Regions from separate parts of the Rhizobium sp. BR 249 genome, predicted to be linked through region 2. Evidence: predicted binding sites of a transcription regulator. Region 2 holds the regulator's gene; each other region holds the start of a gene.

Region 1 (10,137 bases), on a different contig from region 2:
CGGGCACTGCCGTCGCTCGATCAGCTTCTCGCTCTGCCCCGCCGTCGTTTCGACGAGGCCGCCGCCGGCCTCGGCCGCGGACTGGAGCTCACCACCATCAACAAGCGTCGCGGCTTCGAACGCGTCGCCTCGCATCTGCGCCCTGACGTGCTCTCCAACCGCATCGCCGAGCGCCGCCAGCTCCTGAACGAGCGCATGGCGCGGGCTGAACGCACCGTCGAGCGCCTGCTCGACCGTTCGAAGTCCCGCATCGATCGCGCCGAAGCCATCCTCTCCTCGCTGCCGGCGCGGCTGAAGACCCAGACCGACCGCGGTCGCGAGCGGCTCGGCAACCTTTCGCGCCACGCCGATACGGCGATCCGCCACCAGCTGACGCGCGCCCGCGCCGAGCTTTCCGCGCAGGACCGTGTGCTGCAGTCGCTCTCCTACAAGAACGTGCTGAAGCGCGGCTATGCCGTCATTCGCGACGAGGATGACAGGCCGGTCTCGCAAGCTTCAGCACTCTCCGCCGGCATGGGAATCGCCATCGAATTCGCCGATGGCCGTGTCGGCGCCATGACCACGGAAGGCGGCGCCCCGCCCGCCGGCGGCAAGAAGCGCAGCACAAAACCCGCAGACCCGGCGAAGCAGGGAAGCCTGTTCTAACAATGCGAATCCTGCTGGTGCTTGCCCATCCGTTGCCGGAAAGCTTTGCCGCCTCGGTGGCACGCACGGCTCACGAGACACTGGAAGCTTCCGGCCATGTCGTCGATCTCATCGATCTGTATGCTGAGGATTTCGACCCGCGCCTCACCGAAGCCGAGCGCCGCGGTTACTTCGATACGCCTTACGACACGTCAGCCGTTGCCGATATCGTTGCCCGCCTGAAGGCGGCTGAAGGTCTCGTCCTCGTATTTCCGCAATGGTGGTTCAATTTCCCGGCCATCCTGAAAGGGTTCTTCGACCGCATCTTCGCGCCCGGCGTGGCCTTCACCCATGATGCCGCCGGCGGCCGCATCGTGCCTCAGCTCACCAATATCAGGCTCCTATATGCGCTGACGACGACGGGCTCGCCCTGGTGGCTCGTGCATCTCTATATGGGCGATCCCGTTCGCCGGCTGCTGAAGCGCGGCATTGCCGCTTTCTGCTCGAAGAAGCTCGTCTTCCGCATGCTGAGCCTGCACGACATGGACCGGGCGACGGAGGCCAGGCGCAAGGCGCATATAGAGCGAGTCCGCGAGGCGCTTTCTGTCGTCTGACCTATTCGAAATCGGCCAGGAACTTCTTGAGCAGCCGGTCGAACTCGGCCTTGTCTTCGGCCGTCAGATTGCGCGTCAGCCGCTGCTGGTTGGCGACATGGGCGCCGACCGCCTCTTCGACGGTCGCAAGCCCCTTATCCGTCAGCGCGATCAGCACGCTGCGCCTGTCCTGCGGATTGACGATGCGCTCGACGAAACCCGCCTTTTCCAACTGGTCGATCCGGTTCGTCATCGTGCCGGAGCTGACCATCGTCATCTCCAGAAGCTCGCCCGGCGAAAGCCGGTGCGGCGCGCCGGAGCGGCGAAGCGTGGCCAGCACGTCGAAAGACGAGGTGGAAAGCCCGTGCTTCATGAGCACGGCTTCGACTTCACGGCCGAGATGGGTGCCGAGGCGCTTCAGGCGCCCGAGGATGCCCATCGGCTCGACGTCGAGATCCGGCCGCTCGCGCCGCCATTGCGCCAGAATCCGGTCGACGTGATCTTGCTTCTCTTCACCCATACGACATCGATATCAGCAGATATCTTGACGTCAAGATAAGATACGCTATGTTGAATTTATCTTGATATAGAGATTCTTGAGATGAAGACAAATTCGCGCTATTTCGTCGACGTGTTCGTGACTGCCGTCGCGCCCGCCATCTGGGGCAGCACCTATTTCGTCACGACCTCCTTTCTGCCGCAGGGTTATCCGCTGTCCGTCGCCATGTTGCGCGCTCTGCCGGCGGGTCTGCTTCTGCTGCTCATTGTTCGGAAGTTGCCGACGGGCATCTGGTGGGGCCGCGCCTTCATTCTCGGCGCGCTGAACTTCTCGTTCTTCTGGGCGATGCTCTTCCTCTCGGCCTATCGCCTGCCGGGCGGCGTGGCGGCGACGGTCGGTGCCGTGCAGCCGCTGATCGTCATCGCGCTGTCGCGCCTCTTCCTCGGCAAGCCGATCCGCTTCCTCGCCGTCATCGCCGGCCTGATCGGCATGGCGGGCGTCGCGCTTCTGGTTCTGACGCCGAATGCGGCGCTCGATCCGATCGGCGTCGCCGCCGGTCTCGCCGGCGCCGTCTCCATGGCTTTCGGCACGGTGCTGAGCCGCCATTGGCAGCCGCCCGTTTCCAGCCTGACCTTCACATCATGGCAATTGACCGCGGGCGGCATCCTGCTCGTGCCCGTCGCCTTGCTGCTGGAGCCGGCGCTCCCGGCGCCGACGGCAGCCAATATTCTCGGCATCGCCTGGCTTGGCCTCATCGGCGCGGCCTTTACCTATCTGCTCTGGTTTCGCGGCCTCTCTCGCATCGAGCCTTCGGCCGCGGCTTCGCTCGGCTTCCTGAGCCCGGTCGTCGCGACCCTTCTCGGCTGGCTGGCGCTCGGCCAGAGCCTGACGCCGGCGCAGATTGCCGGCTTCGCCATGGTGCTCGCCAGCGTCTGGCTCAGTCAGCGCGCGATGATGCCGGTCAGGCCCACTCGCCCTGACGCATCACCGCAACCCGCGATCCATCGGGCTTGACGCCGTCGATATCGACCTTGTCGGAGCCGATCATCCAGTCGATATGAATCAGGCTGGAATTGCCGCCCTGCGCCTTGATCTGCTCCTGGCTCAGTTTTGCCCCATCGAGGAAGCACTTCGAATAGCATTGGCCGAGCGCGATGTGGCACGAGGCGTTTTCGTCGAACAGCGTGTTGTAGAAGAGGATGCCGCTCGCCGAGATCGGCGAGGAATGCGGTACGAGCGCCACTTCGCCGAGCCGGCGCGCGCCCTCGTCGGTGTCGAGCACCTTGTTCAGCACCTCTTCGCCGCGCGAGGCCTTGGCCTCGACGATGCGTCCGCCCTCGAAGCGCACCTGGATGTTGTCGATCAGCGTGCCCTGGTGCGAAAGCGGCTTGGTGCTCGAAACATGGCCTTCGACGCGCAGCGCATGCGGCGTGGTGAAGACTTCCTCGGTCGGGATGTTCGGATTGCAGGTGATGCCGTTCTTGGCGGTGGATGCGCCGCCATGCCATTCATGCCCGTCGGCAAGGCCGACCGTCAGGTCCGTGCCCGGTCCCTTGAAATGCAGCGAGGCGAAGCGCTCGCCGTTCAGCCAGGCGGAGCGCTTGGCGAGATTGGCATTGTGTTCGGCCCAGGCGGCGACGGGATCGCTGACATCGACGCGCGAGGCGGCAAAGATCGCCTTGGCGAGCTTGGCGATCGCGATCGGTTCCGGGTCGTCGGGAAAGACAACCTTGGCCCAGGACGGGTTGGGATAGGAGACGATGTTCCAGTTGATGTCGAAATTCGAGATTTTTTCGAGCGCCGGCTTGTAAGCCGTCGACATGGCGCGGTTGGCGCGGCCGACCTTGCCGGCATCCTGCTCGGCAAGCAGCATCGGATTGTCGCCCGAGACCGCAAGACGGGCCGCCCCGTTGGCATAGGCCTTGGCCATGCCCTCGTAGAGCCAATCGGAGGCGCGGTCGAAGCTCTCGTCGCTGCCGTATTGATAGCGCGCCAGCGTCGTTTCCTCGTCGGAATAGAAGGTGCTGACCAGCCCGGCGCCGGCCTGATAGGCGTGTTTGGTGATGAAGCGGACGAGCGGCAGCGCCACGACAGGGGCGGTGATCACCAGGTCCTGACCCTTCTGCAGCTGCAAACCGACCTTGACGGCGACTTCTGCAAGCTTTTCCAGCTTGACGGGATCAACGGTGTTCTGGCTCTGGGGCATGAAAGTCATGGGTGTAACCTGCCTTCTGTCATCGATGCTCGGAGGCTGGAAGACTTAGACCCGTTTGCGGCGAAAATGAAGCGCATCACTACCGAATTGAAGGCGCTCGGACGCATGCCCGGCCGCTTCGCGCGCCTCAAGCAGCGGCCGGTCGCCTGAGCAGGATCGAGTTATGCTTCTCGAGGAACTCCGTCAGCCGCTGCGGATAGTCTTCGCTGACGGCGTCCCTGACGCTTGCCCGCTCGGACAGCGCCTTGCGCCAGCGCTTGACCCGCTCGAGCCCGTCGAAGATGCGGCTGTCGCCGAGCGTATCGAAGAGATCGAAATAGCGGAAGACCGGCGCGAAGACGGCATCGACGAGGCTGAATCGGCTGCCGGCGAAATAGGGGCCGTCCGCCAGTGCATCCTCGATCGTCGCGAATTTGGCGGCGAGCGCCTTACGCTTGGCCTCCAGCTGCGCCGCATCCTGCGCCGTCTCATAACCCCAGAGATCGGACAGCACGGACGAGCCGAACTCCATCCACCCGCGATGGCGGGCACGGGTCAGCGGATCGGCCGGATGCAGGGCGGCACCCGCCTGCGTTTCCTCCAGATATTCGCAGATGACACTGCTTTCGAACAGCACCTCTTCGCGGCCATCGTCTTCTTCTATCCGGAGCAGCGGCACTTTGCCGAGCGGCGAGATCTTCAGGAACCAGTCCGGCTTGTCGGCAAGATCGATGTTGACGCGCTCGAAGGGTACACCCTTTTCGAGAAGCGCGATCGCGGCGCGCTGCACATAGGGGCAGAGGTGATGGCTGATGAGGGTAAGCCTGCTCATGGAAGTCTCCTGGATGTTGCGGAAAAGATCGGCCGTCTCATATTGCATGCAAATGCATCTAATATCGCTTGCGGAGAAATTCAAGATAGATGTAATTGCATTTATGTCTGAGGATATGCACGAACCGAGTGAAGCCGCCGTCTCCGCCTGGACACGCATCATGCGCGCCCGCGAGCGGCTGCTCGGCGCCATCGAAGCCGATTTGAAAGCGGCCGGCATGCCGCCGCTCGCCTGGTACGACGTGCTGTGGGAACTGGCGCGCTCGGAAGAGGGCAGGCTGCGCCCCTATGAGATCGAGGAGCGCACATTGCTGGCGCAGTATAATCTCTCCCGCCTGCTCGACCGGCTGGAAAGAGAAGGTCTGGTCCGCCGCGAGGTCTTCGCAGACGATGGACGCGGCCGCTGGGTGGTGATCACCGATGCCGGCTGCCAGCTTCGCGAGCGCATGTGGGCTATCTATGGCAAAGCGATCGAGACCCATATCGGCAGTCGGCTTGCCGAAAGCGAGGCGAGAGCGATTGCCGGTCTGCTCGACCGCTTCTTATAGGCCCAGGAGGATCAGGCGATCAGCGGCGCGGCGACGGCCTTCAGCGCCTTCAACGCATCCTTCGGATCGAGCCGCACCTGCAGCCCGCGTTGCCCGCCATTGATATAGACGAGCGGCTCTGCAAGGGCCGCCTCCTCGATCGCCGTCGGCACCGTCTTCTTCTGGCCGAAGGGGCTGATGCCGCCGACATGATAACCTGTCAGCCGCTCGGCATCGGCAGGCTTCATCATATTGGCCGACTTGCCGTGAAAGGCGTTTGCGAGCTTCTTCATGCTGACTTCGCGATCCGACGGCACGACGACGCAGACCGGTTTGCCGTCCACCTCCGCCATCAGCGTCTTCAGAACTCGGTGCGGGGCCTCGCCCAAGGCTTCCGCCGCCTGCAGCCCGACGCGCTCGGCGCCGGGGTCGTACTCATAGCTATGGATGGTGAAGGCGATGCCTGCCTGGGAAAGAGCCTGCGTCGCACGGGTGATCTTGGACATTGTCAGCGCTCGAAAGCACCGGCGTAGATGTCCGGCTTGAAGCCGATCAGCAGCTTGCCCTTCGCCTCCAGCACCGGCCGCTTGATCATCGACGGCTGGTCGAGCATCAGCGCGATCGCTTTTTCCCGGGTCAGGTTCTCGCGCTCGGCATCGGGAAGCTTGCGGAAGGTCGTGCCGGCGCGGTTGAGCACCGTATCGAGACCGGCTTCGTCGATCCAGGCTTCGAGATGGCCGCGGTCGATGCCGAGCGCCTTATAATCGTGAAACTCATAGGCGACGTCGTGTTCTTCCAGCCAGCCGCGGGCCTTCTTCATCGTGTCGCAATTCTTGATGCCATAGATGGTGACGGCCATGCCGATCGATCTCCCTGTGATGACAGCGAGATAGCATGCACGATGGCCGGCGCAAACGCCGTGCGGCGTTTTATCCCTTGATCCTTGCCCCACATTCATCCGGGAAGAGACGCTCAATTCTCCAGCGTGCCGGCTTTACGTGAGGCTTTGCTCGGATTGTCGCAGGCGATCTTCATCAGGTCGCCGCGCCGCCGCACCAGCCTGTCGGACGTTCGGGTCAGGATCAGCCCGTCCTGCGGTGCATGCAAGTCGATGCTGCCGCTAGGCTGACCCGGCCGGGTGACGATCGTCGCCAGAAGATCGCCTGCGGCAATCCGCTCGCCGATGCTGCGATGGAAGAGTACGGCTCCGCCTTCGGGTGCGCGGATGATCTCGACATTGTCGAGCGGCACGGCCGGACCGGCAAATGCGGCTGCCGGTGCCATTGCGCCGCTGACGATCCCTCGTGCGCCAAGGAAACGCCAGAGCCCGCCCGCATCCTTTTTCGCCAGTACCGGATCGACATCGCGCTTGCCGCGCAGTTCGACGGTGACGGAGAGTTTGCCTGGCAGCCAGGATCGGCGTTCGCCGGGGATTTGATATTTCCAGGCAAAGCCGACGGCCTCCTCGAAGGCGGAGCTTTCGCCGTCCGAAAGCAGCACGGCCTTCATGTCGAGCGCGGCGGCAAGATCGGCCGCTTCCGGCCAGAAGGCCTCGTCGATATAGGCATATTGCAGGGATTCGTCGTCGCAATGCAGATCGAGGACCAGATCGGCCCCGAGCGCCATATGCAGGAGCTGCCGCTTCAACCTGTCGATAGCCGGATAATCATCGACGTCCTCGACCAGTTCGGCCCGATCGGCAATGGAGATCAGCGGGAAATCACGGTTGAAATTGGTGCGGGAGCCGAGGTCGAAACGGCCCTGCAGCTCGCCGAAATGCGATTGCGCCGCGCCGATCGGATTGGCCTGCGGTACGATGGTGATATCGCCTGCGATCTTACCTTCGCTTTCCGCCTGCCGCAGCCGCTCGCAGAGGAAATGCAGGAGCGCCGTGCCCGGCAATTCGCCGGCATGGAGAGCGGCCTGGATATAGGTCTTCGGCGCTTTCGGATCGCGGCCGGTAAACCGCAGCACCGGCAGCCGCCACTCCGTACCCGGCGTATCGCCTGGGATGATGATCTCTGAAACGTCCATGCTGTCTTGGCTCCCGTCTGTATCTCGAACAGGTTTTCCGAGTTTTATGCGCGGACATTGGAGAAGCGCAAGCTCAGCCAAGCAGCGGCCAGCGATCGATGATGCGGTATTCGGTTTTTCCGAGAAGGCTGTGGATCAGCAGGAATTCATCCGCCGTCCATGAAACCGGCCCGTCGAGGGTCGTCGCCGGCACGGCCTTGCGGTCATAGAGTAGCGTCATATGCGGCGTGAAATTTCGGCTGATATTATGTGGCAATCCCGTGTTGTGCATGCCGACGCCCAGCTGGACATGCAGCCGCGTGAGCGGTTTCAGCCCGCCTTCACAGCAAAGGACGAGCGGGCGCGCCTTGCCCTCCCGCCTGAAGCTCATGATCCTGTCGAAACTGATCGCGATCGGCGCGCTCTCCACCGTGGCGCCCGCCTGGCGCGCCGCGAAAATTACATCCTCCGGCAGGTCCTCATAGTCGCCGACGCCGATAACGCTCACGTGCAGCGTCGAAAGCCGCGGTTCCGCGGAAAGGGAGAAGGTTTTGCCATAGTCACCGGCGATCGAAGCCACCCGCTCCTCGATGCTCGCGGGAGGACGGAGAGCGAAGAACAGCCGGTGTCCGCCGCCGCCCCGCCGCTGAGGCTGGTTTTGGCCATGGCCGAAGTCGAAGGAAATCTGGTTCATGGGCTGTCAGGCCGTCATCACCCGCTTCATCGTTGGAGAGGAACGACGAAGGATATCCCGAGAGGATGGGATATCAAGAACAAAAAAAGAACGATATCTGCAAGAAACGGGTTGAAACAGCGCCCGTCCCATATGATTTTGGTGGTAATCGAAAACGCGGAGGCTGTGTCATGGCCCAAGCAGTGCACCACTATCTCATCTTCGAAACCGCAGGCGGTTTCTGCGGCATCGCCTGGAGCGACGCCGGCATTGTCCGTTTCCAACTGCCGACCAAAACCGCGGAAGCGACCGAGCGGTTGCTGCTGCGCCGTCTGCCGGATGCCGAACCCGGCGCGCCGACGCCCGGCGTGATCGAGACGATCGCCGCCGTGCAGCGTTATTTCCAGGGAGAAGAGACGGATTTTTCCGGCGTCGAGCTCGATCTTGCCGGCCAGGACGCCTTCTTCAAGGATATTTATGCGGCGGCGCGGCGCGTCGGCTGGGGCAGCACGACCACCTATGGCGCGCTGGCGAGAGAACTCGGTGCCGGGCCGGAAGCCGCCCGCGACGTCGGCCAGGCGATGGCGAAGAACCCAGTCGCTCTCATCATCCCCTGTCATCGCGTGCTCGCCGCCGGCGGCAAGATCGGCGGCTTCTCCGCCCCCGGCGGTTCGTCGTCCAAGGCCCGCATGCTGGAGCTCGAAGGCGTCCAGCTCGGCCCGCCGCCTGCTCAACAATCGCTCCTCTTTTAGAAGACGAAACGAGCTTGCCGCCAGCTCAATAGGGGCTGGCGGTCGGCCGGATGATGATCTCGCTGACATCGACGTCATCGGGCTGCGCGAGATGCAGGCACGTCCGGGCGGCCTGCTAAGGATCACCGTTTCCTTGATTGCCGAAAGCTTCCTCTCCGGCACATTGCTGGCCGGCTTCATGGAAGCCTGCCCTGAAATCAAGCTCGCTATCACCGTCACCGACGACGAATTCGATATTGTCGGCAGCCGCTAAAGCTGCGTGCGCTGGTCGATTATATCAGGAGGACTGCCCGTCGTTAGCTGTGCCGCCGATCACCTGATCCCGCCCCGCAGGCTATCGGCAAGCGCGGAAAGAGCATTGGCGATTTGCGCCGCGGTTTCGGGCGGCGGCAGCGGTATCTTCAGGCTCCGCGCGCCTGTGGCCGAATCACGCTCGACCCAGGGGTGCGCCGCTGCATCGGAATCGTTGGCCGCAGTCAGCGCGGCAACGACCTGCACGCCGATCTGGGCCAGCGCTTGCCACGGATCGGAAGCGGCATCGGGCGGCGGCGCTCCGGCGGCTTCGGTTCGTACGGCCGCTTTTGCCGCCGCGGCGGGCTCGGCATCCGCTTGGAGATCGTCCGCGGACACAGCATCGTCAGCGACGGCGAAGTTCGACACTTCCTCGGCCGGCGTCACGGTTTCGCCTTCGCCCATGTTCCCGGTGACGTTCTCCACTTCCTTCATGAAGCGGTTGAGGCGCGAGCCGCCGAGCGAAATCTCACCAAGGCCGCCGTCGAGAATTCCGGCGGACAGAGAGCGCTTGAACGCCAGAACCGAAAGCATGCCCTCTTCGATGGTGCCCTTCGAGACGAAATTGATGACCTGCACCGGTCGCGCCTGGCCTATGCGATGGATGCGGGCGATGCGTTGCTCAAGAATAGCCGGGTTCCACGGCAGATCCATGTTCACGAGCGTCGATGCATTCTGCAGATTGAGCCCCGTGCTGCCGGCATCGGTGGACAGGAAGACGCGGCAGGCCGGGTCGTTGCGAAACTGCTCGAGCAGCGCCGGACGTTTTTCCGACGGAACGCCGCCATGGAGACTGACATAGCCGATTCCGCGCGCTTCGAGGCGGCGGATGACGATATCGTGGGTGCGGGTCCATTGGGAGAATACGACCGCCTTGGCTTCGGGATCGGCGAACAGTTCATCCAGCAGCGCCGCCAGTTCGTCTGCCTTGACGCCGTGGTCGGTCTCCTGGTCCAGGAGATAGGTGCTGTTGCACGACATCCGCATGTTCTGCAGCGCACAGGTCAGCCGGCGTTGATCCTTGTCCGAAAGGAATTTCGTCTTGTGCCAGCGCTGGACGATTCTCGCCACGACATCAGCGTTTTCCTGGTGGCAAAGCATCTGACCTTCGGTCATCGGCACCAGGAAATTTTGGTCGGT
Region 2 (10,137 bases):
GGTATCATGACCGATCTTGCCGCCGGCGGACAATATGGCGGTGTCCCTGCACGTCCGCTAAAAGACTATCTGAGAGAGGCCGCGCAGCAGGTTTCGAAGAGCAAGTTGCGCGGAAAGAACCCTGGAGGCAAGCAAAATGACTGAGGAAGCCACGACAACGCTTTCTTCGGCTGACATCATTGAGATCATGAAGCTGCTGCCGCACAGGTATCCGTTTCTCATGGTCGACAAGATTATCGAGATCGACGGCGACAACACCGCGATCGGCATCAAGAACGTCACCGTGAACGAACCGCATTTCACCGGCCATTTTCCGGAATCTCCGATCATGCCGGGCGTTCTGCTGATCGAGGGCATGGCCCAGACGGCGGGTGCGATCTGTGCCAAGAAGGAAGGCCAGCCGGGCAACCTCGTCTATTTCATGACCATTGAGAATGCGCGCTTCCGCAAGCCCGTCGTGCCCGGCGATCGCGTCGAATTTCACGTCAAGAAGCACAAGCAGCGCGGCAATATCTGGAAATTCCATTGCGACGCCAAGGTTGACGGCGCGCTTGTCGCCGAGGCCGATATCGGCGCGATGATCGTTCGTAAGGATCAGGCATGAGCAATATCGCCGAAAGCGCCCGTATTCATCCGATGGCCGTCGTCGAAGACGGAGCTGATATCGGTGAGGGCGTGAAAATCGGTCCCTTCTGCTACGTCGGCGCGCATGTCGTGCTTCATGCGAATGTCGAGCTCCTGGCGCATGCGGTCGTCACCGGCCGCACCGTGATCGGCAAAGGCACGCGCATCTTCCCGATGGCCGTGGTCGGCGGTGATCCGCAGAGCGTGCATCATGGCGGCGAGGAGACGACACTGACGGTCGGCGCCAACTGCACGATCCGCGAAGGCGTGACGATGAATACGGGCACGGCCGATTTCGGCGGTCAGACGATCGTCGGCGACAACAACCTCTTCCTTGCCAATTCCCATGTCGCGCATGATTGCCGCGTCGGCAACCACGTGATCATGTCGAACAACGTCATGCTCGCCGGCCATGTCGTCATCGAGGATCGCGTCATCCTGGGCGGCGGCTCGGCCGTTCACCAGTTCACCCGCGTCGGCCGTCACGCCTTCGTCGGCGGTCTGTCGGCAGTGAGTTACGACGTCATCCCCTACGGCATGTTGAACGGCAATCCCGGGCTGCTGGGCGGTCTCAACGTCGTCGGCATGACCCGCGCCGGCATCGATCGCGCCGTCATCCACAGGGTTCGCCGCGCCTACAAGGCGATTTTCGAAGGAACGGCCTCCGTCCGCGAAAATGCCGCCGCGATCCGCGAGGAATATGCCGATTGCGAGCAGGTGGTCCAGATCCTCGATTTCATCGCTGCTGAAAGCGACCGCGCCCTGTCCTCGCCGACCCGAGGGCAGAAGGGCTAGTCCGTGGCTTTATCAGGCGACACCGCGGCGGGCCGGCTGGCGATCATCGCCGGCGGTGGTCTTCTGCCTTCCTATGTCGCCGAGGCCGCGCGAGCGGCTGGCGAAAATCCCGTTATCGTTGCGCTGAAGGACGAGAGCGACCGGCGCTGGGAAGGCTATGACCACGCGGTCGTCGGCATCGGCGATTTCGCCGCCCTCGACGGCCTCTTCAACCGCTACGGCGTCAGCCGCGTCGTCATGTCCGGCAGCGTGCGCCGCCGGCCGGAGTGGCGTGAGGTGCGGCCGACCCTGCGCATCCTGATGAAGGTTCCGGCCGCCATCCGCACATTGCTGTCTGGCGGTGATGATACGGTTCTGCAGATGGTGATCCGGTTGATCGAGGGAAACGGCCGGCGCGTCGTCGGTGCCCATGAGATCGCTCCTGATCTTCTTGCTTCCATCGGCCCCCTTGGCGCGGTGGCGCCCAGTGAGGAAGATCGCCGCGATATCGCCCGCGCTGCCGAAGCCGCCGAAACGCTCGGCCGGCTCGATATCGGGCAGGGCGCCGTCAGCATCGGCGGGCGCGTCGTTGCCCTGGAGGGGCTTGAGGGCACGGATGAGATGCTGGAACGTGTCGCGGGTCTCAGAGCCGCCGGGCGCATCTCTCCGCGCCGCCGCGGCGGGCTCGTCAAGCTTTGCAAGCCCCAGCAGGATATTCGCGCCGATCTGCCGGCGATCGGCGTTTCGACGGTCTTGAATGCTGGCAAAGCCGGTCTTGCAGGCATCGCCGTCGAGGCCGGGCGGTCGCTGGTGCTCGATCGCGCCGCCGTCATCAAGGCTGCCGATGAGGCCGGGCTTTTCGTCTGCGGCATCGATCGCGGCCTGCCGGCATGGGGGCTCGAATGAGTGGCGTGCCGCTGAAGATCGCCGTCATCGCCGGCGAGGTCTCGGGTGATCTGCTCGGCGCCGATCTCATCGCCGCGCTCAAGCGCATTCATGCCGGACCGGTGGAGCTCGTCGGCGTCGGCGGCGAGGGGCTGCAGGCCGAAGGCTTGAAATCCCTGTTTGATTTTTCCGAGCTGTCGATCATGGGCATCACCCAGGTGCTGAGCCGGCTGCCGAGGCTGTTCACCCTGATCCGCAGGACGACGGCTGATATCATCGAGGCCAGGCCGGATATCCTGCTCATTATCGACAGCCCGGATTTCACCCATCGCGTGGCCAAGCGCGTGCGTACCGCGCTGCCCGATCTGCCTGTCGTCAACTATGTCTGTCCAAGCGTCTGGGCCTGGAAGGAATATCGCGCGACGCGCATGCTTGGCTATGTCGATCACGTGCTCGCCGTTCTGCCCTTCGAGCCGGCAGTGATGCGTGCGCTCGGCGGACCGGCAACGACCTATGTCGGGCATCGCCTGACTGCCGAGCCTGCGTTGCTTGAGACCCGTCGCCTGCGCGCCGGCAGGCAGCCCGGCAATGGCCCGATCCTTCTTCTTCCCGGCTCGCGTTCCTCCGAGATCAAGAAACTCCTGCCTTACTTCGAGGCCGCAACGAACGAGCTTGTCGCCCGCAACGGCTCTATGCGCTTTATTCTGCCGACCGTGCCACACAGGCAGGCGCTCGTTCGCGAAATGACGGCGGGATGGGCGGTGCAGCCGGAGATCGTTGTCGGCGCGGGAGCGAAATGGAAGGCCTTCGCGGAAGCCGATGCAGCCATGGCGGCGTCCGGAACGGTCATTCTCGAATTGGCGCTTGCCGATGTTCCCGTCGTCTCGGCCTATAAGGTCGACTGGATCATGCGGATGCTGACGTCGAGCATCAAGACCTGGACCGGCGCGTTGCCGAATCTGATCGCCGACTACCCGGTCGTGCCGGAATATCTGAACGATGTCGTTCGCGGCGCAAGCCTTGCACGCTGGATGGAAAGGTTGTCAGCCGACACCTATCAGCTCAAGGCGATGAAGGAAGGCTACGAGCTCATCTGGCAGCGAATGCAGACGGAAAGACCGCCAGGAGAGCACGCGGCTAAGATATTGCTCGATGTTCTCGCAAATAAAAAACCCGGCCATTTCTGACCGGGTTTTCTTTTTGTCTTGTTGCAGCTTTTAGCGCTTCGAAACCGGGATGTAGTCGCGCTTCGGTTCGCCGACATAGAGCTGGCGCGGACGGCCGATGCGCTGTTCCGGATCTTCGATCATCTCGTTCCACTGCGCGATCCAGCCGACGGTGCGGGCGAGCGCGAAGAGCACGGTGAACATGGTCGTGGGGAAGCCCAGCGCCTTCAGCGTGATGCCGGAGTAGAAGTCGATGTTCGGATAGAGCTTCTTTTCGATGAAATATTCGTCGGTGAGCGCGATGCGCTCCAGCTCCATCGCCACTTCGAGCAACGGATCGTCCTTGATGCCGAGTTCGCCGAGCACTTCATGCGTCGTCTTCTGCATGATCTTGGCGCGCGGATCGTAGTTCTTGTAGACGCGGTGACCGAAGCCCATCAGACGGAACGGGTCGTTCTTGTCCTTGGCGCGGGCGATATATTCCGGAATGTGATCGACCGTGCCGATTTCCGTCAACATGTTGAGCGCTGCTTCGTTGGCGCCGCCGTGAGCGGGACCCCAGAGGCAGGCGATGCCGGCAGCGATGCAGGCGAACGGGTTGGCGCCCGACGAACCGGCGAGGCGGACGGTCGAGGTCGAAGCGTTCTGCTCGTGGTCGGCATGCAGGATGAAGATACGGTCCATGGCGCGCGACAGAACCGGATTGACGACATATTCTTCGCACGGAACGGCAAAGCACATGCGCAGGAAGTTCGACGCATAGTCGAGGTCGTTCTTCGGGTAAACGAAGGGCTGGCCGATATGGTATTTGTAGGCCATGGCGGCAAGCGTCGGCATCTTGGCGATCATGCGCAGGCTGGCGACCATGCGTTGGTGCGGATCGGTGATGTCTGTGGAGTCATGATAGAAGGCCGACAGTGCGCCGACGCAGCCGCACATGACGGCCATCGGATGCGCATCGCGGCGGAAGCCGGTGAAGAAGCGGCTCATCTGCTCATGCACCATGGTGTGGTGCGTGACGCGATAATCGAAATCCTTCTTCTGCGCGGCCGTCGGCAGTTCGCCGTAGAGAAGCAGGTAGCAGACTTCCAGGAAGTCGCCGTGTTCGGCGAGCTGCTCGATCGGATAGCCGCGGTGCAGCAGGACACCTTCGTCGCCGTCGATGTAGGTGATCTTCGATTCACAGGATGCGGTCGAGGTGAAACCCGGATCGTACGTGAAGGAGGCGGTGTTCTTGTAGAGTGCACCGATATCGATGACGCTGGGGCCGATCGTGCCGCTTTTAACGGCCAGGTCGACTGATTTGTCACCGATTTTTATTGTAGCGCTTTGATCCGTCATGCTGATCCTCCGAAATGTCGGTAGCGCCATAAAAGCGCCATAGGGGTTAAGCGTCCTCATCGATAGCTATATGATCGCGAAGCTAATGCCAAGTTACCGTGATGGCATTTTGTGCATTGCGGCATCACCTTTTAGGCACTGCAGCGATGAGCGGCGTGCATAGCGGAAGCCGATGATTCGACTGGTCTTTTGGTGTTCGCGATTTTCCCTCGTATTTCAATCGATTATCCTTGCAGGATTTGATGGGAGGCTGCATTCTGGCTGCCTTGGCGGGTGGTTTTCGGGCGGTGCATGCAGGGGTTGAGGACAGTCGAATTGCGGCCGGAAACAGGCGCTGGAGCCGCCGATGCCTCGGGTTTTGCGCCATCTGCGGTGCGGCCGGCAAGGACGCAGTCGGCGACGCCATTGCGCCATCGGCTGCCGGGCGCGGCTCGACGAGCGTTGCGTGCCGGCCTCCGCATGTTGGGCGAAGAGGCGGACCACGGAGGACTACTGCTGTTCTCACCGGTCTTCCTCGGCTCGGGAGCCGCCTTCTGGTTTCTCGCGGCATCGGATTTTCCGATTGTTACGTCGCTGATCTGCCTGTCGGTGCTGATGGTCGCCATCCCCGTCATCGGCAGCGGCAGGACGGTCTTGCGGGCAACGCTGCTGGCGCTCGCACTTGTGGTCTGCGGCATGCTTTCGGCGCAGTTCGAGACCTGGCGAGCCTCGACCGTAATTCTTGATTCCGCCGTGACGACGACGATAACCGGCCGTGTCGAGCGGCGTGAGGGCGACGATCGCGGGCGATGGCGCTACATTCTTGCCGTCACCGCCACCGAGGCGCCAACGCTGAAACGGCCGCCGGAGCGTGTCACGGCGATCGCCCGCGGAGCGGACGCTTCTTTCGAGATCGGCGACATCATTACCGGCAGGGCGCGGCTGACGCCGCCGGCAGGGCCGGCGCTTCCCGAACTCAACGATTTCTCCTTCGGCGCCTATTTCGACGGCATCGGCGCAAACGGCTACTTCTATGGTGCACCCGACAAGGTCGATGTGCAGGCGGGGCCGCAGGCCGCGGCATCGACATCGGAAGCGCTGCTCGAATGGCTCTACCGGCTGCGCAGTGGCATCGGTGATCGCATAAGATCGGTCCTGCCCGGCGACACCGGTGCGTTTGCGGCCGCCCTCGTGACCGACGAGCGGCGCGCCATCTCGAATGAGACGACGGAGGCGCTGCGCCAGTCCGGACTTGCCCATATCATCGCCATATCGGGTCTCAACATGGCGTTGTCTGCCGGCATCTTCTTCGTCGGCTTTCGAATGCTGCTCAGCCTCTTTCCCGGTATCGCCCAGGCCTATCCAACGAAGAAGATCGCCGCCGGCGGCGCGCTGCTCGCCGTTACCGCCTATTTTCTGATCTCCGGCTTCGCCGTCTCGGCCGAACGCGCCTTCATCATGATGGCCGTCATGCTGATCGCCGTCTTCTTCGACCGGCCGTCGATCAGCCTGCGCAATGTCGCGCTGTCCGCGCTGGTCATCATTGCCATCTCACCGTCCGAGGTATTGGGTCCGAGCTTCCAGATGTCCTTTGCCGCGACGCTGGCGCTGGTATCGGGTTATCAGCTCTGGAAGGATCGGCGCGTCCGTGAAAATGCCTTTCTGAAACTGCCGATCGTTCGGCCCTTCGTTGCGGTCGGAGGCTTCTTTGCCGGCGTCTTCCTAACTTCGTTGATCGGCGGCTTTTCGACCGCGCTCTTTTCGATCGAGCATTTTCATCGCCTGACGGCTTACGGCTTGCCGGCAAACCTCGCGACGATACCCATCATCTCCTTCATCGTCATGCCCGCCGGCCTGTTGGCAATGCTGCTCATGCCTTTCGGTCTGGACGCACTGCCCTGGAAGGTGGTCGGATTTGGCCTCGACCTGGTGATCGCGGTCGCAAAGACGGTTTCCGGCTGGGGTGGCGGCATCGGGATCGGCCGTTTGCCCGGCTGGTACTTCGCTGTTGCCGTTGCCGGCTTCCTGCTCATGACGCTCTTGCGCACGCGCCTGCGCCGTATCGGCACCGCCGTCATGACGGCTTCGACGCTCGTTTTGCTTGTTCTTCCATCCGCCCACTCGCCGGACCTTGTCATTTCGGAGGATGGCGGTCTTGTCGGGATCGTTGAGGCCGCAGCCATGGCCTCCACTCGCGAAAGGCCGCCGAATTTCATTTTCGATCAGTGGCAGAGAGCGCTGGTCCTGCCGACCCATCATTCGCCGAAGATGCTGGATGGCCCCGCTATCCCCGAGGCAGACGATCGGCGTCTGCAGCTTTCCCCGGATCAGCGGGAGGAAGCGAGGAGCGCGATGCAGGCGGCCGCGGCAAACGGCGAGGCCAACCGCTTTTCCTGCGTTAAGAAGGCCTGGTGCATATCGCGGCTGGCAAATGGAAAAGTCGTAACCGTCATCGACAACGCCGCCTATCTCGGCCCGGCCTGCGATGTGGGCAATATCGTCGTGACGCCGGTGCGGCTGCGGTTCGACCGCTGCCGTTCACGCGCGACGCTCTTCACTGGCGAGACGCTGCGCCGGACCGGTTCCGTCGAGTTGCGCTTTACGGATGACGGTCCGCAGACCGTCACCGCATTCAGCACGCTGTCGCGGCCGTGGATGCGCCATCGCGCTTATGATTGGCGCAGCGGGAGTTTTGCCGAATCCAGCCCGCCCGGTGTCAATGATAGCGGCGAATGAGGCCGACGAGCTTGCCCTGAACCTTGACGCGATCCGGCCCGAAGATACGGGTTTCGTAAGCCGGGTTGGCCGCTTCGAGCGCGATGGAAGCGCCTTTGCGGCGGAAGCGTTTGAGCGTCGCTTCCTCGTCGTCGACGAGGGCCACGACGATGTCGCCAGGGCTGGCGGTGCTCCCATTGCGAATGATCACGGTGTCGCCATCGAAGATACCGGCGTCGATCATCGAATCGCCTTTGACCTCCAGCGCATAGTGTTCACCATTGCCGAGCATATCGGCCGGAACCACGATGTCGTGGGTGTTGTTCTGGATCGCCGAGATCGGAACGCCGGCGGCGATGCGGCCCATGACGGGCACGGAGACCGAGTTGCCGTTGTCGGCGACGGGCTTTGCAGGAGCGGGAGCGGCGACCGGCTGGGGCTTGCCGAGGCTGCCTTCGATGACGCTCGGCGAAAAACCGCGCCGGGGCTGGATGCTGGGGCTGTAGGCCTCCGGAAGCTTGATCACTTCGAGGGCGCGGGCGCGGTTCGGTAGGCGGCGAATGAAGCCACGCTCCTCGAGCGCCGTGATCAAGCGGTGAATGCCGGATTTCGAGGCGAGATCCAAGGCATCCTTCATCTCGTCGAAAGACGGTGGAACGCCGGATTCCTTCATGCGCTCATGAATGAAAAGGAGTAGCTCCTGTTGTTTGCGCGTGAGCATCGACGTCAGACCCCGTGATTGAAACAAATCCAGAACAGACACTATATGTTCCATATGTGTTCCGCAAGTAGCTAAATTTCCGTAAAACTTCCCATCAACTCGTTGCGATTTTTATTTTCATTTGCGGGATTTGGCAGGCAAGTCTTGAATTGAGAGTGCGCTGTCGCACATCTCTTGCCATTTCAGGGAGAGGAACCGATGAACGAGCATGCCAAGCCGCACCCGCTGGATCATGTCGTGCTGCCGGTCGTCAATATCGATCTTGCGCGCGAGAGGCTCGGCAAGCTCGGTTTCACCGTTGCCGCCGATGCGCGCCATCCCTTTGGAACGGAAAATGCCTGCGTCTTCTTCGCCGACAAAACCTATCTGGAGCCGCTCGGCGTTGCGAGCGTCGAGGAGAGCGAGGCATCGGCGCGGAAAGGCAATGTCTTCACCGCCCGCAACCAGGCTTTCCGCTTCCGCTGCGGCGAGGAGGGGCTTTCGGCAATCGTCTTCGCCACCGAGAATTCCACCCTCGATCATAAGAAGTTCGCCACCAGGGGATCGAGCGCCGGCGAGATGTTGGAGTTCAGCCGGCCGATGAAGATGCCGGATGGTTCGGAGAGCGTCGGCAGCTTCAAATTGGCCTTTGCGGGCGATCTGCGCGCGCCCGATCTCTTCCTGTTCACCTGTCAGCGCATCAACCCGCTGCCGGCCGATCGTGGTGCGCTGGAGAAACATGCCAATGGCGTCACGGGAATTGCCGAGGTGGCGCTTTCAGCCCCGGAACCAGCGGCCTTCGGCGCCTTCGTCAGCCTTGCCGCGGCGCAATCGGCAGTCGAGAAAACCGGTTTCGGCGTCAATATCGCGGCATCGAATGCGAGAATCAGCCTGATGACGCCGGAAGGGCTTGAGGCCTATTTCGAGATCGCCGTCTCATCCGCCGAGCGCGGCCTGCGGGGCCGGGCAATCCTCTTCAATGTCGCCGATCTTGCCGTGACAGAAGCGCATTTGGCTGCTAACGGGGTGACCTACACGCGCAAGAACAATCGCATTCTGGTGAAGCCCGCGCCCGGTCAGGGCACGCTCTTCGCCTTCGAGGAACCACGATGAGCTCCAATACCAATTCCGAAGTCAAGGTTGGCGAAGGCAACGGCCAGGTCACCTTTTCCAATACCGGCCGCCTGTCCTTGATCGCCGGCCCCTGCCAGATGGAGAGCCGGGATCATGCTTTCATGATGGCCGGCGCGCTGAAGGAGCTTTGCGCAAAGCTCGGCATCGGCCTCATCTACAAGAGCTCCTTCGACAAGGCGAACCGCACGTCGCTTTCGGCAGAACGCGGCATCGGGCTTGAGAAGGGCATGGAGATCTTTGCCGACCTGAAGAAGGAATTCGGTTTTCCGGTCCTGACCGACGTCCATACCGCCGAGCAATGCGACGAGGTCGCAAAGGTGGTCGATGTTCTGCAGATCCCGGCCTTCCTCTGCCGCCAGACCGACCTTCTCATCGCCGCCGCCAAGACCGGCCGCGCCGTCAACGTCAAGAAGGGCCAGTTCCTTGCGCCCTGGGATATGAAGAACGTCCTGAAGAAGCTCAATGCCAGCGGCAATCCGAACGTGCTGCTGTGCGAGCGCGGCGCTTCCTTCGGCTACAATACGCTGGTCTCCGACATGCGCTCGCTGCCGATCATGGCAGCGATGGGTGCGCCTGTGATTTTCGACGCGACCCATTCCGTGGCGCAGCCGGGCGGGCAGGGCGAATCCTCCGGCGGTCAACGGGAGTTCGTCGAAACGCTGGCGCGCGCCGCAGTCGCCACCGGCATTGCTGGCGTCTTCCTCGAAACCCATCAGGACCCGGACAATGCGCCTTCCGACGGCCCGAACATGGTCTATCTCAAGGATATGCCGCGGCTTCTCGAAAAGCTGCTGGCCTTCGACGCGGTCGCCAAGGGCT
Region 3 (10,137 bases), on a different contig from region 2:
TCGACTTAACATCTTGATTCGACGGAATTATTTTCTGGCTGGACAGAAGCTGTCTACGCCTTGACTATACTAATCCCTAAAACTATGTTGCGCGCGACTTCAGAACGGGCCGGAAGGTTCTCAACCTTCGCGTCCAGAGTCCGAATGACCGGGGTAGCGGGAGTGCGGGCGACGGGCAGGCGAGGAGAGATCCATGGCGGACGACCGCGAGGAAAGTCTTGAAAAGCGCCGTGCGCAACTGGGAGCGGAACTCGCGACCAAGCGTGTCGAGGCAGGAGAGGACAGGGCCAGGGAAGCCAACGCCGAGGAAAGCCGTAAAGGTTATGCCCAGGCGATGAAGCTTTCCAGCGAGTTCATTTCCGCCATCGTCGTCGGTGCCTTGCTTGGCTATGTCCTCGACCGTTTTGTCGGCACGGCGCCTTGGGGTTTGATTGTTCTTCTGCTTCTCGGATTCTGTGCCGGCGTTCTGAACGTGTTGCGTTCTGCGGGAAAGGTGTCTCACCCCCTGGACCGCGAGGACGGCAAGAAATAAGGACCGGTTCCCGGTCCAGTGCAATGATCCCGCGTCCTGCGGGCCAAAAAGAGAGAACCTGCGGTGTCTAACGATCCGACTCATCAGTTCCTGATCCAGAAGATTGTGCCGATCGAAATCGGCGGAATTGATTTCTCGTTCACCAACGCATCCCTCTTCATGGCCGCTTCGGCAGCTGTCGCCGCCGGCTTCCTGTATTTCTCGACCTCGAATCGGGCCATCGTGCCGGGTCGTTCGCAGTCGGTCGCGGAAATGTCCTATGAATTCATCGCCGGCATGCTGAAGGAAGGCGCGGGCAAGCAGGGAATGAAGTTCTTCCCGCTGGTCTTCTCGCTCTTCATGTTCGTCCTGACGGCGAACCTGCTCGGCATGTTCCCCTATTTCTTCACGATCACCAGCCAGATCATCGTCACCTTCGCGCTGGCAATCCTCGTGATCGGCACGGTTCTCGTCTACGGTTTCTATAAGCACGGCTTCCACTTCCTGAATGTCTTCGTGCCCTCGGGCGTGCCGGGCATTCTGCTGCCGCTGGTCGTCGCGATCGAAATCATTTCTTTCCTGTCCCGCCCGATATCGCTCTCCGTTCGTCTCTTCGCAAACATGCTCGCCGGTCACATTACGCTGAAGGTGTTCGCAGGCTTCGTAGTCTCGCTTGGAGCTCTCGGTACAGTCGGCGTCGGCGGAGCCGTTCTTCCCCTCATCATGACCGTCGCCCTGACCGGTCTCGAGTTCCTCGTCGCCTTCCTTCAGGCTTACGTCTTTGCGGTGCTGACTTGCATGTACCTCAACGACGCAATCCACCCGGGCGGGCACTAAGGATAACGACATCGACGTCTCCAGGGCGTCAGTCATTCGCCGCAACAACCATTTCAAAGGAGTTCAACATGGAAGCGGAAGCAGCAAAGTACATCGGTGCAGGCCTGGCTTGCTTTGGTATGGCCGGTACGGCTCTCGGCCTCGGCAACATCTTCGGCAACTACCTGTCCGGCGCACTGCGCAATCCGTCTGCCGCTGACAGCCAGTTCGGCCGTCTGGTATTCGGCTTCGCCGTTACGGAAGCTCTGGGCATCTTCTCGCTGCTCGTTGCTCTCCTCCTCCTCTTCGCCGTCTGATATCGGCGAATAGATGGATCACGGCCTGCTGACCGCAAGCCGTGATCCTTTGCATTTGCAGTCCACCTGGAGGTGAGCATGTTTTTTGTGACCCCGGCTTACGCTGAAGAAGCACCGGCGGCAGCGACCGGCACGGATGCGCATGCCGCTCCGGCCGCAGGCGAGGTCCATACCGAGACCGGCGTTGCCGAAGGCGAACACGCCCGCGGCCCGTTCCCGCCCTTTGATTCGACGACCTACGCATCCCAGCTGCTTTGGCTGGTGATCACGTTCGGCGTCTTCTACCTCCTTATGCAAAAGGTCATCGCGCCGCGCATCGGGGCCATCCTCGATCAGCGCCACACGCGCATCTCCCAGGATCTGGAAGAAGCAGGCCGCCTGAAGGCGGAAGCCGATGCTGCCGTCGAGACCTATGAAGGCGAACTGGCCGCTGCCCGCGCCAAGTCGAATGCGATCGGCGCTGCCGCGCGCGACGCCGCCAAGGCCAAGGCCGACGAGGATCGCCGTACTGTCGAAGCCAGCCTGTCGGAAAAGATCAAGGCTGCCGAAGCCCGTATCGCCGAGATCAAGGCGAAGGCTTTCGCCGACGTCGGCACCATTGCCGAGGAAACGGCGGCTGCCGTCGTCGAACAGCTGATTGGTGGCACCGCCGCCAAGGCAGATGTCGCCGCCGCCGTCGCGGCCGCCAAGAAGGAGGCTTGATCGATGGAATTTCACTTTGACGCGACTTTCTTCGCCTTCGTCGGCCTCGTCCTGTTCCTGGCCCTGGTCGTTTATCTGAAGGTTCCGGGCATGATGGCACGGTCGCTCGACGACCGCGCCGATCAGATTCGCAATGAGTTGGCGGAAGCCAAGCGTCTGCGCGAGGAAGCCCAGCATCTGCTTGCCGAATACCAGCGCAAGCGCAAGGAAGCGGAAGCCGAAGCGGCCCACATCGTTGCCGCCGCCGAGCGCGAAGCCGAAATGCTGACTGCCGAAGCGAAGAAGAAGACGGAAGAATTCGTCGCCAACCGCACGGCGCTTTCCGAGCAGAAGATCAAGCAGGCCGAAGCCGATGCGATGAAGGCGGTCCGTTCCGCCGCAGTCGATCTGGCGATCGCAGCCGCCGAAACGGTGCTTGCCAAGCAGGCGGACGGCAAGGTCCAGTCCGAACTCTTCGGCAACGCCGTCGGCCAGGTCAAGACCCGGCTCAACTGAGCGGTATTGAATGGAATGAAGGAAAGGCCGGGCATGTCCCGGCCTTTTGTCTTTGTGGAAGAGTTTGTCCTTTACTCGGCCGCGTGCGGCGCCTTGATCCGCCGAGCTGCCCCATCCGCCTGCACCGGCACCTTCGGCCCGCATGCGGGGAGAAGGTGCCGGCAGGCGGATGAGGGGCTGATCGCCAATTTAAAGGTGGGATATGCCGATCTTTTCTTGACGACTTATTCCGAGATCAGCTCGTCCATCTCAGGACCGCCCTCGACTTTCCGCAATGGCCTAAAACTCATCCGGTGCAGGGAGCAGGGGCCGTGTTTCTCGATGCCGGCGCGATGCTGCGCGGTGCCGTAGCCCGCATGCGCGGCAAAACCGTAGTCGGGAAACACGGCATGCGCCCGCGCCATCATCCGGTCGCGCGTCACCTTGGCGACGATCGAGGCGGCGGCGATAGAGACCGAGCGGGCGTCGCCCTTGACCACGGCCTGTCCCGGGCAGTCGAGGCCGGGCGGCACGTCGAGCCCATCCGTCAGCACGTAGCTTGCCGGAATGGCGAGGCTGCAGATGGCGCGGCGCATGGCGTCGAGGCTCGCCTTGCGAATGTCCGTCTCATCGATGCGTGTCGAGCTGGAGGAGGCGATGGAGACGGTCGCCGTCGCAAGGATCTGCACGAACAGTTCCTCGCGCCGCTGCGCGGAAAGCTGCTTGGAATCGTTGAGACCTTCAGGGATGCGCTTGGGATCGAGGATGACGGCAGCGGCCACAACAGGCCCGGCCAGCGGCCCGCGGCCTGCCTCGTCGGCTCCGGCGACCGGCCAGTGGCCGGCCTTGCGGGCTTTGAGCTCGAGCTTGAAATCCGGCACGAGCGGGACCGTGTCGAAAAGCAGGGGAGAATCGGGTGGCGTGCGACGTTTCATGCGGCTGAACCTCGCACGCCAACCCGATTTCCCGCAAGTCCCCGGATCAGGGCGGCGGCCGGGGACGGTCCGGCGGATGGTGGCGGTCAGGGCCATCCGCGGGAATTGCGCTCGGGCTCGAAAACAGGGCGGTTTTATCGAGAAGCCGATGCGCAAGCCTGAAAAATCAGAGCAGCGACAATTGTACCCCGCTGCCATCAGGCGGCACGAACAGATCGTCGCGCAACGGCACGCTGCGCCGCGTCAGTTCGAAGCGTCTCGCCGCCATTTCGAAGCGGCGCGCGATCTGCCAGGCATAAGGGCCGGCGCCCTTCATGCGTTTGCCGAATTCGGCATCGTAATCCTTGCCGCCGCGCATCGAACGCACCAGCGACATCACATGCCGGTAACGATCGGGATAATGCTGCAGCAGCCAGTCGCGGAAGAGCGGGCTGACTTCCAGAGGGAGCCTGAGGATGACGTAGCTCGCCTCGGCAGCGCCGGCCGCTTTCGCCGATTCGAGGATGCGCTCCAATTCGTGATCGTTCAGCGCCGGGATGAGCGGGGCGGCCATGACAGCCGTCTGGATACCGGCTTCGGCAAGCGCATGGATCGTCTCCAGGCGCCGCGGCGGCGTGGCGGCGCGCGGCTCCATTGCCCGGGCGAGCTTGCGGTCGAGCGTCGTCACCGAGATGCCGACGCGCACCAGGTTCTTAGCCGCCATCTCCTGTAGAATGTCGAGGTCGCGCAGGATCATTGCCGATTTGGTGACGATCGACACCGGATGGTTCGCCTTGTTCAGGACTTCGAGGATGCCGCGCATGATGCGCCATTCTTTCTCGATCGGCTGATAGGGGTCGGTATTGGTGCCGATCGCGATCACCCGCACCTTGTAGCCCGGCTTGGCGAGTTCCCGCTCCAGCAGCTTTGCCGCATCCGGCTTGGCAAAGAGCTTCGTCTCGAAGTCGAGCCCCGCGGAGAGCCCCATATAGGCGTGGGTCGGCCGGGCGAAGCAATAGATGCAGCCGTGCTCGCAGCCGCGATAGGGATTGATCGAGCGATCGAAGGAAATATCGGGCGATTCATTGCGGGTGATGGCCGTGCGGGGTTTTTCGACCTGCACGTCCGTCTTGAAAGGAGGCAGTTCTTCCAGCGTCTGCCAGCCGTCGTCGAAGGTCTCCCGCTGCAGCGCCTCGAACCGCCCTGTCGGGTTCAAGCCCGCGCCACGGCCGCGCCGGCGATCGACCTCGATCCTGAGGCCGGAGGAAACGATCATCGCATCGGCAATATCTGCCGTATTGGCAGGCGCGAATGCGGCCTGCCCTGCCAGGGACTGCTCTCTCATCGGATTCTCCCGCGGCGGAAGAGCCATTGCCTCCGCCCGTTTTGATGATTAAATTCCTATCGTCAAAACGAGAACAATGCAAGAACAAAATGCGGAAAAGGGTGCTGGAAAAAAATTGTGCGGCGCATTATGAATAGTCGATGTTGACTGTTGTTCTCGAATGCCAGGATCAGGAATCCGAACTGGCGCAGACTTTATCGGTGCTCGTGGCAGGCGCGGTGGAAGGGCTCGTCAGCGATGTGATCGTGCTCGACCATGGTTCGCGCGACGGCACTTCACGGGTGGCGGATGCGGCCGGTTGCCGTTTCCATTCACAATGGGATATCAAGGACATCGTTCGCTCGGCCCGCGGTGAATGGCTGCTCTTCGTCGAGCCGGGGGCAAGGCCGCAGGCCGGCTGGATCGATGAGATCGCCGAGTATGTGGCGCTGAACAAGACGCCGGCCCGCTTTACCGCCTCACGTGGTTATCGACGCCCGTTCTTCCAGCGCGTCGCGCGCGCCCGGCCGCCACTGGAACTTGGTTTATTGATGCCGAAGAACCATGCGCTCGCCGCCGCCAGAAGCGGCATGCCACTTGCCGACTTCGTCAAGGGTCAGAAGCCGCGCAAGCTCGTGAGCGAATTGATTCCTTCCTGGGTCGCCCGCGCAGCGCGATAGACGTCGCGTAAAGATGGCGCCCAATACGATTTCGCGCTATAATTTCGCCATGGCGCCGCCGAAGCGCCTCGCTTCGTAACGGATGGCCATGGAATGCCGGTGGACGGCAGAACAGGTCAGCGGAAATCTCCTCTTCTGCCGGGGTCCCGGCGAAAGGAGGTGCGTCGTGGTACGCGGTATGATTTACGGCCTGCTGGCCGTCATAGTGCCGATATCGATGATCGCGCATCCGCATCCGGCAGCATCGCAGACGATGCTCAGTTGCGCAGGCCGATCCGATGTCGTCAGTTTCCTCGACAGGAATTTTGCTGAAAAACTGACAGCGGTCGGGCTGGTCAACCAGAACGCCGTTCTCGAGGTCTATGCCGCCGAAAGCGGTACCTGGACGCTCGTCGTAACGGATGTTCACGGCATAAGCTGCATTCTGCTGTCGGGTGACAGCTGGGAAACGATGCCCACCTTGCCGGGCCTTGCAACATAGAGCCTTCTATTTCGCCGCGCCGCGTTTCAGGTGTTCATCCAGGCGCGGCATGATCTCGACGAAATTGCACGGCATGTTGCGATAGTCGAGCTGAGCTTTCAGGATGCCGTCCCAGGCATCGCGGCAGGCGCCGGGCGAACCCGGCAGCGCGAAGATGAAGGTGGAGTTGGCAACACCCGCCGTCGCCCGCGACTGGATCGTCGCCGTGCCGATCTTCTCATAGGAGATGCGGTGGAAGACGGCCGAAAAACCGTCCATGCGCTTTTCGAACAGCGGCTCCAGCGCCTCGGGCGTCACGTCGCGGCCGGTAAAGCCGGTGCCTCCCGTGGTGATGACGACGTCGATCTCGTCACGCTCGGTCCAGGCGTTGACCTTTGCGGCGATCTTTTCCCGGTCGTCAGGCACGATCGCCCGGTCGACAAGCCTATGGCCCGCCTCGGCGATTCGCGCTGCCAGCGTATCACCCGACTTGTCGGTCTCCGGCGTGCGCGTATCCGAGACGGTGAGAACCGCGATGCCGACCGCGATAAAGGGCCGCTTTTCGTCCAGACCTGCCATCACGCGCCTCCCGGGATCGTTTCCGTCGCCTGGAAATACCAGTCGGGCCGCTCGCTGTGAAGACCCGCCGCCGCGTCCTTCGCCTCGGCCATGGTTGCAAAGATCCCGAAACAGGTGGCGCCCGAGCCGGACATCCGGGCCATGAGTGCGCCGCGGGCTTGCAGCATCGCCGAGATTTCGGCGATTTCAGGCACGAGTTCGCGCGCCGGCGGCTCCAGGTCGTTGCGGGCATCGGCAATTGCCGCGAGCCAGCCGGCGGTTCGCGTGAGTTTCAGGGCCGGATTGTTCTTCGTTGTCAGCCGCTGGAAAACCTCGGGCGTCGAGACGCCTTTCAGCGGATTGGCAAGCACCATGGCAAAGGCTGGCAGATCGGGTATGGGCTCGATATCCTCGCCGATGCCGCGGGCAATCAGCGGCCGGCTCTCAAGGCACATCGGCACATCGGCGCCGAGCTTCAGCGCCAGCGCGGCAAGCGTCTCGACCGGCAGCCTCGTGCCCCAGAGGCGCATCAGCCCGCGCAGCGTCGCAGCCGCATCGGCCGAGCCGCCGCCGATGCCGGAAGCGATTGGCAGGTTCTTTTGCAGGTGGATGTGGACGGGGAAGGCAAGGGCGCCGACCGCTTCGCGCAGGAGATCGCGCGCTCTGAGTACCAGGTTGGCGCCGCCGTCGCCGGCAAGCGTTTCGCCGAAACGGCCCGACAGGGTGAAGGCATCGGCCTGCGCAGGCAGGAAACCCAGCCGGTCGCCGCAATCCGCGAATGTCACCAGCATATCGAGCAGGTGATAGCCGTCCGGCCGCTGGCCCGTCACATGCAGGGCCAGGTTGATCTTCGCGCGCGCCTCTTCGGTGACGCCGAAAGCGTCGGCCAAGCCTTCCTCAGGCATGCGTCGGGTCCGTCAGGATTTCTTGTCGACCGGCGGCGGGGTGACGGGCGCCGGGTCCGGCTGCTTCTTGTCGGCCGCCTTGGCATCGTCGCTGACGGGAGGCAGGCCGTTGGCGATCTTGTCCTTGATCTTGGGGATCTCGGCGGCTTCAGGCTCGGAGCTCAGCGCCCGGTTCCACTGGTAGGCGGCCTCGAGCTTGCGCCCGACACGCCAGTAGGCATCACCGAGATGGTCGTTGATCGTCGGGTCGCCGGCCTTGATCTGCGCCGCCCGCTCCAATTCGTCGACGGCATCGTCGAAGCGGTTGAGGCGGAAATAGGCCCAGCCGAGCGAATCGATGATGTAGCCGTCGTCAGGGCGGAGGTCGACGGCCTTCTTGATCATGCCGAGACCTTCGTCGAGGTTCCTGTTCATGTCGATCCAGGAATAGCCGAGATAGTTCAGCACCTGCGGCTGATCGGGGTTGAGTTCCAACGCCTTGCGGAAATTCGGTTCCGCCTGATCCCACTTCTTCAGCCGCTCATAGGCGATGCCGCGCTGGAAGAAGACGCTCCAATTGGGGCGGCCGGGGAAGGGGCCGATCATTTCGACGGCCTTGTCGTAGTTGGCAGCCATCGCCTCGTAGTCCTTGGCGTCGGAGAGAACGCTGCCATAGGCGAGGTAGCTGCGGATGTCCTTCGGGTCGGAGGCGATCAGCGCCTGCAGATGCTTGCGCGCCTCGTCCACCTTGCCGCCCTGGGCAAGGGCAAGGCCGAGCTGCAGCTCGGAGATGCGCCGCATCGGCGAATTCTCCGGCACTTTCTTGTAGAGCGCGATGGCGCGGTCCATCTGGTTCTGCTTTTCGGCGATGCCGCCGAGCAGCACCAGCGTATCGGCGCTGTTCGGATCGAGCGCATTGGCCGTCTGCAGATAGAGCGAGACGATGTCCTCGGCGCCGTCGCGGTTCAGCGCGCCACCGACGGAGAAGAGCACGCCGGCAGCCCCTTCTTCGGCCGTCTTGACCTGCTGTTCCTGCTTCTCGCCCTTCTCGATGCTGTCGCGCAGCGCGTTCAGCGGCGCATAGTTCGGCAGCAGGTTGTCGCCGACGGAAACGGCGTCGAGCGCCTTCTGCTTGTTGCCCTGCGCGGCTTCCAGGCGGGCAAGCGCCATGACAGCACGCATGAAGGTGTCGGGCGCCGTTGCGCCGCCTTCCTTGTCGAGCACGGCATCGTTCAGATGCTGGCGGGCGGATTTCACGTCGCCGGCGACGATGGCGATCGCACCGGCATTGTAGTTCTGGAAGATGCGGAACCAGTCCGGCCCCTTCATCTTCTCGACCATGGCGAGCGCGTCCTTGCCGCGGCCGGCGCCGACGCGGGCCCAGGCGAGCAGAAGGTCGTTCATCATCCGGTCGAGATCGTTCGGACCCTTATATTTCAGGATCGCCTCGGCGGTCTTGTAGTCGCCGCGGCGCACGGCATCCATGCCGCGCACGATCGTTGTTATGCGCTCGACGGATGGATCGCCTTTCAGGTCGTTGGCATAAGTGACGCCATCCTTGATGTCGCCGTTGAGCAGCAGCGAAATCATCAGCCGCTGGCGAATCTCCGGATTGCCGGGCTCGATCTGCAGCGCCTTCTTATAGAGTTCGATCGCCGTTTCGTAATCGTGATCGACATCGGCCGTGCGCGCGGCAAGGAAGGCGCCGGAAAAGGTGGTGACGCTGTCGGCATCGAAGCTTTCGGCCTTGGCGGCATCGCCCACCTTGGCCGCATCCTCGGCACTCACGCCGCCGACACCGCCGAGCGAAAGAACCGCCGCCAGCGCTGCGCTCGTAAGAAGACGGATGGCCAGTCTCTGCCGCATTAGGAAACCTTTCTTCGAGAGCGTCCCGGCCAAGGCGCCGGTCGCAAAATCAGTTGCGATCACTGATTCATAACAGGATGGCTTTTTTGAAGCGGCGCCGCAAGAAAATCAGACTTCGATCGAGGACGTTTGATCAGTTGACGCGCTCGATGCAGAAATCGATCACTTCCATCAGGGCGGATTTCCATACCGTGTCGGGAAGCGGTGCGAGCGCGTCCCGCGCGATCGTGCCGTAATGAACGGCCCGGCCGATCGTATCGCTGAGCGTGCCGTATTTGGTGATCAGCCCCAGTGCCTTTTCCAGGTTGGCGTCGGTGCTGTTGCCGGCTTCGATCGCATCGCGCCAGAAGGCGCGCTCGTCCTCGGTGCCGCGGCGATAGGCGAGAATGACCGGCAGGGTGATCTTACCCTCGCGGAAATCGTCGCCGACATTCTTGCCGAGATCGGCTGCCTTGCCGCCGTAATCAAGCGCGTCGTCGACGAGCTGAAAGGCGAGGCCGAGATTCATGCCATAGGATTTCAGTGCGTTGCGGCCGGATTTGCCGGCCTCGGCGACGATCGGCCCGACTTCCGCGGCGGCGGCAAAGAGTGCGGCGGTCTTGGCGCGGATGACGGCGAGGTAATCATCCTC

What was found. The regulator LexA, encoded in region 2, represses DNA repair genes until DNA is damaged. The targets are predictions, from matches to a motif close to TGTTCNNNNTGTGTTCNG.
Region 1: a site for LexA is predicted at 8,051-8,068, ahead of QD408_RS01385 (2'-5' RNA ligase family protein). Genes of this name have one in related genera too.
Region 3: a site for LexA is predicted at 5,149-5,166, ahead of QD408_RS09260 (PA0069 family radical SAM protein). Genes of this name have one in related genera too.

The regions. Positions count from the first base shown of each region.
Region 1 covers NZ_JARWKX010000001.1:277,129-287,265, reverse strand. Annotated here, with positions in the region: gene xseA (exodeoxyribonuclease VII large subunit) at 1-645, shown strand, start outside; gene QD408_RS01430 (NAD(P)H-dependent oxidoreductase) at 648-1,238, shown strand; gene QD408_RS01425 (MarR family winged helix-turn-helix transcriptional regulator) at 1,240-1,737, opposite strand; gene QD408_RS01420 (EamA family transporter) at 1,819-2,730, shown strand; gene QD408_RS01415 (aminopeptidase) at 2,678-3,931, opposite strand; gene QD408_RS01410 (glutathione S-transferase family protein) at 4,059-4,742, opposite strand; gene QD408_RS01405 (MarR family winged helix-turn-helix transcriptional regulator) at 4,846-5,289, shown strand; gene ybaK (Cys-tRNA(Pro) deacylase) at 5,301-5,774, opposite strand; gene QD408_RS01395 (ArsC family reductase) at 5,777-6,127, opposite strand; gene QD408_RS01390 (succinylglutamate desuccinylase/aspartoacylase family protein) at 6,241-7,302, opposite strand; gene QD408_RS01385 (2'-5' RNA ligase family protein) at 7,376-7,975, opposite strand; gene QD408_RS01380 (methylated-DNA--[protein]-cysteine S-methyltransferase) at 8,146-8,706, shown strand; partial or broken gene QD408_RS01375 (LysR family transcriptional regulator) at 8,789-8,947, shown strand; gene QD408_RS01370 (DEAD/DEAH box helicase) at 9,019-10,137, opposite strand, start outside.
Region 2 covers NZ_JARWKX010000022.1:36,393-46,529, reverse strand. Annotated here, with positions in the region: gene lpxD (UDP-3-O-(3-hydroxymyristoyl)glucosamine N-acyltransferase) at 1-144, shown strand, start outside; gene fabZ (3-hydroxyacyl-ACP dehydratase FabZ) at 137-604, shown strand; gene lpxA (acyl-ACP--UDP-N-acetylglucosamine O-acyltransferase) at 601-1,419, shown strand; gene QD408_RS20055 (LpxI family protein) at 1,423-2,304, shown strand; gene lpxB (lipid-A-disaccharide synthase) at 2,301-3,470, shown strand; gene gltA (citrate synthase) at 3,501-4,790, opposite strand; gene QD408_RS20040 (ComEC/Rec2 family competence protein) at 5,082-7,505, shown strand; gene lexA (transcriptional repressor LexA) at 7,486-8,205, opposite strand; gene QD408_RS20030 (VOC family protein) at 8,404-9,297, shown strand; gene kdsA (3-deoxy-8-phosphooctulonate synthase) at 9,294-10,137, shown strand, end outside.
Region 3 covers NZ_JARWKX010000007.1:158,894-169,030, reverse strand. Annotated here, with positions in the region: gene QD408_RS09290 (AtpZ/AtpI family protein) at 194-532, shown strand; gene QD408_RS09285 (F0F1 ATP synthase subunit A) at 596-1,348, shown strand; gene QD408_RS09280 (F0F1 ATP synthase subunit C) at 1,417-1,644, shown strand; gene QD408_RS09275 (F0F1 ATP synthase subunit B) at 1,723-2,346, shown strand; gene QD408_RS09270 (F0F1 ATP synthase subunit B) at 2,350-2,841, shown strand; gene QD408_RS09265 (ribonuclease HII) at 3,066-3,755, opposite strand; gene QD408_RS09260 (PA0069 family radical SAM protein) at 3,922-5,079, opposite strand; gene QD408_RS09255 (glycosyltransferase family A protein) at 5,220-5,738, shown strand; gene QD408_RS09250 (hypothetical protein) at 5,905-6,219, shown strand; gene moaB (molybdenum cofactor biosynthesis protein B) at 6,226-6,777, opposite strand; gene QD408_RS09240 (4-(cytidine 5'-diphospho)-2-C-methyl-D-erythritol kinase) at 6,777-7,661, opposite strand; gene QD408_RS09235 (tetratricopeptide repeat protein) at 7,674-9,506, opposite strand; gene QD408_RS09230 (polyprenyl synthetase family protein) at 9,640-10,137, opposite strand, start outside.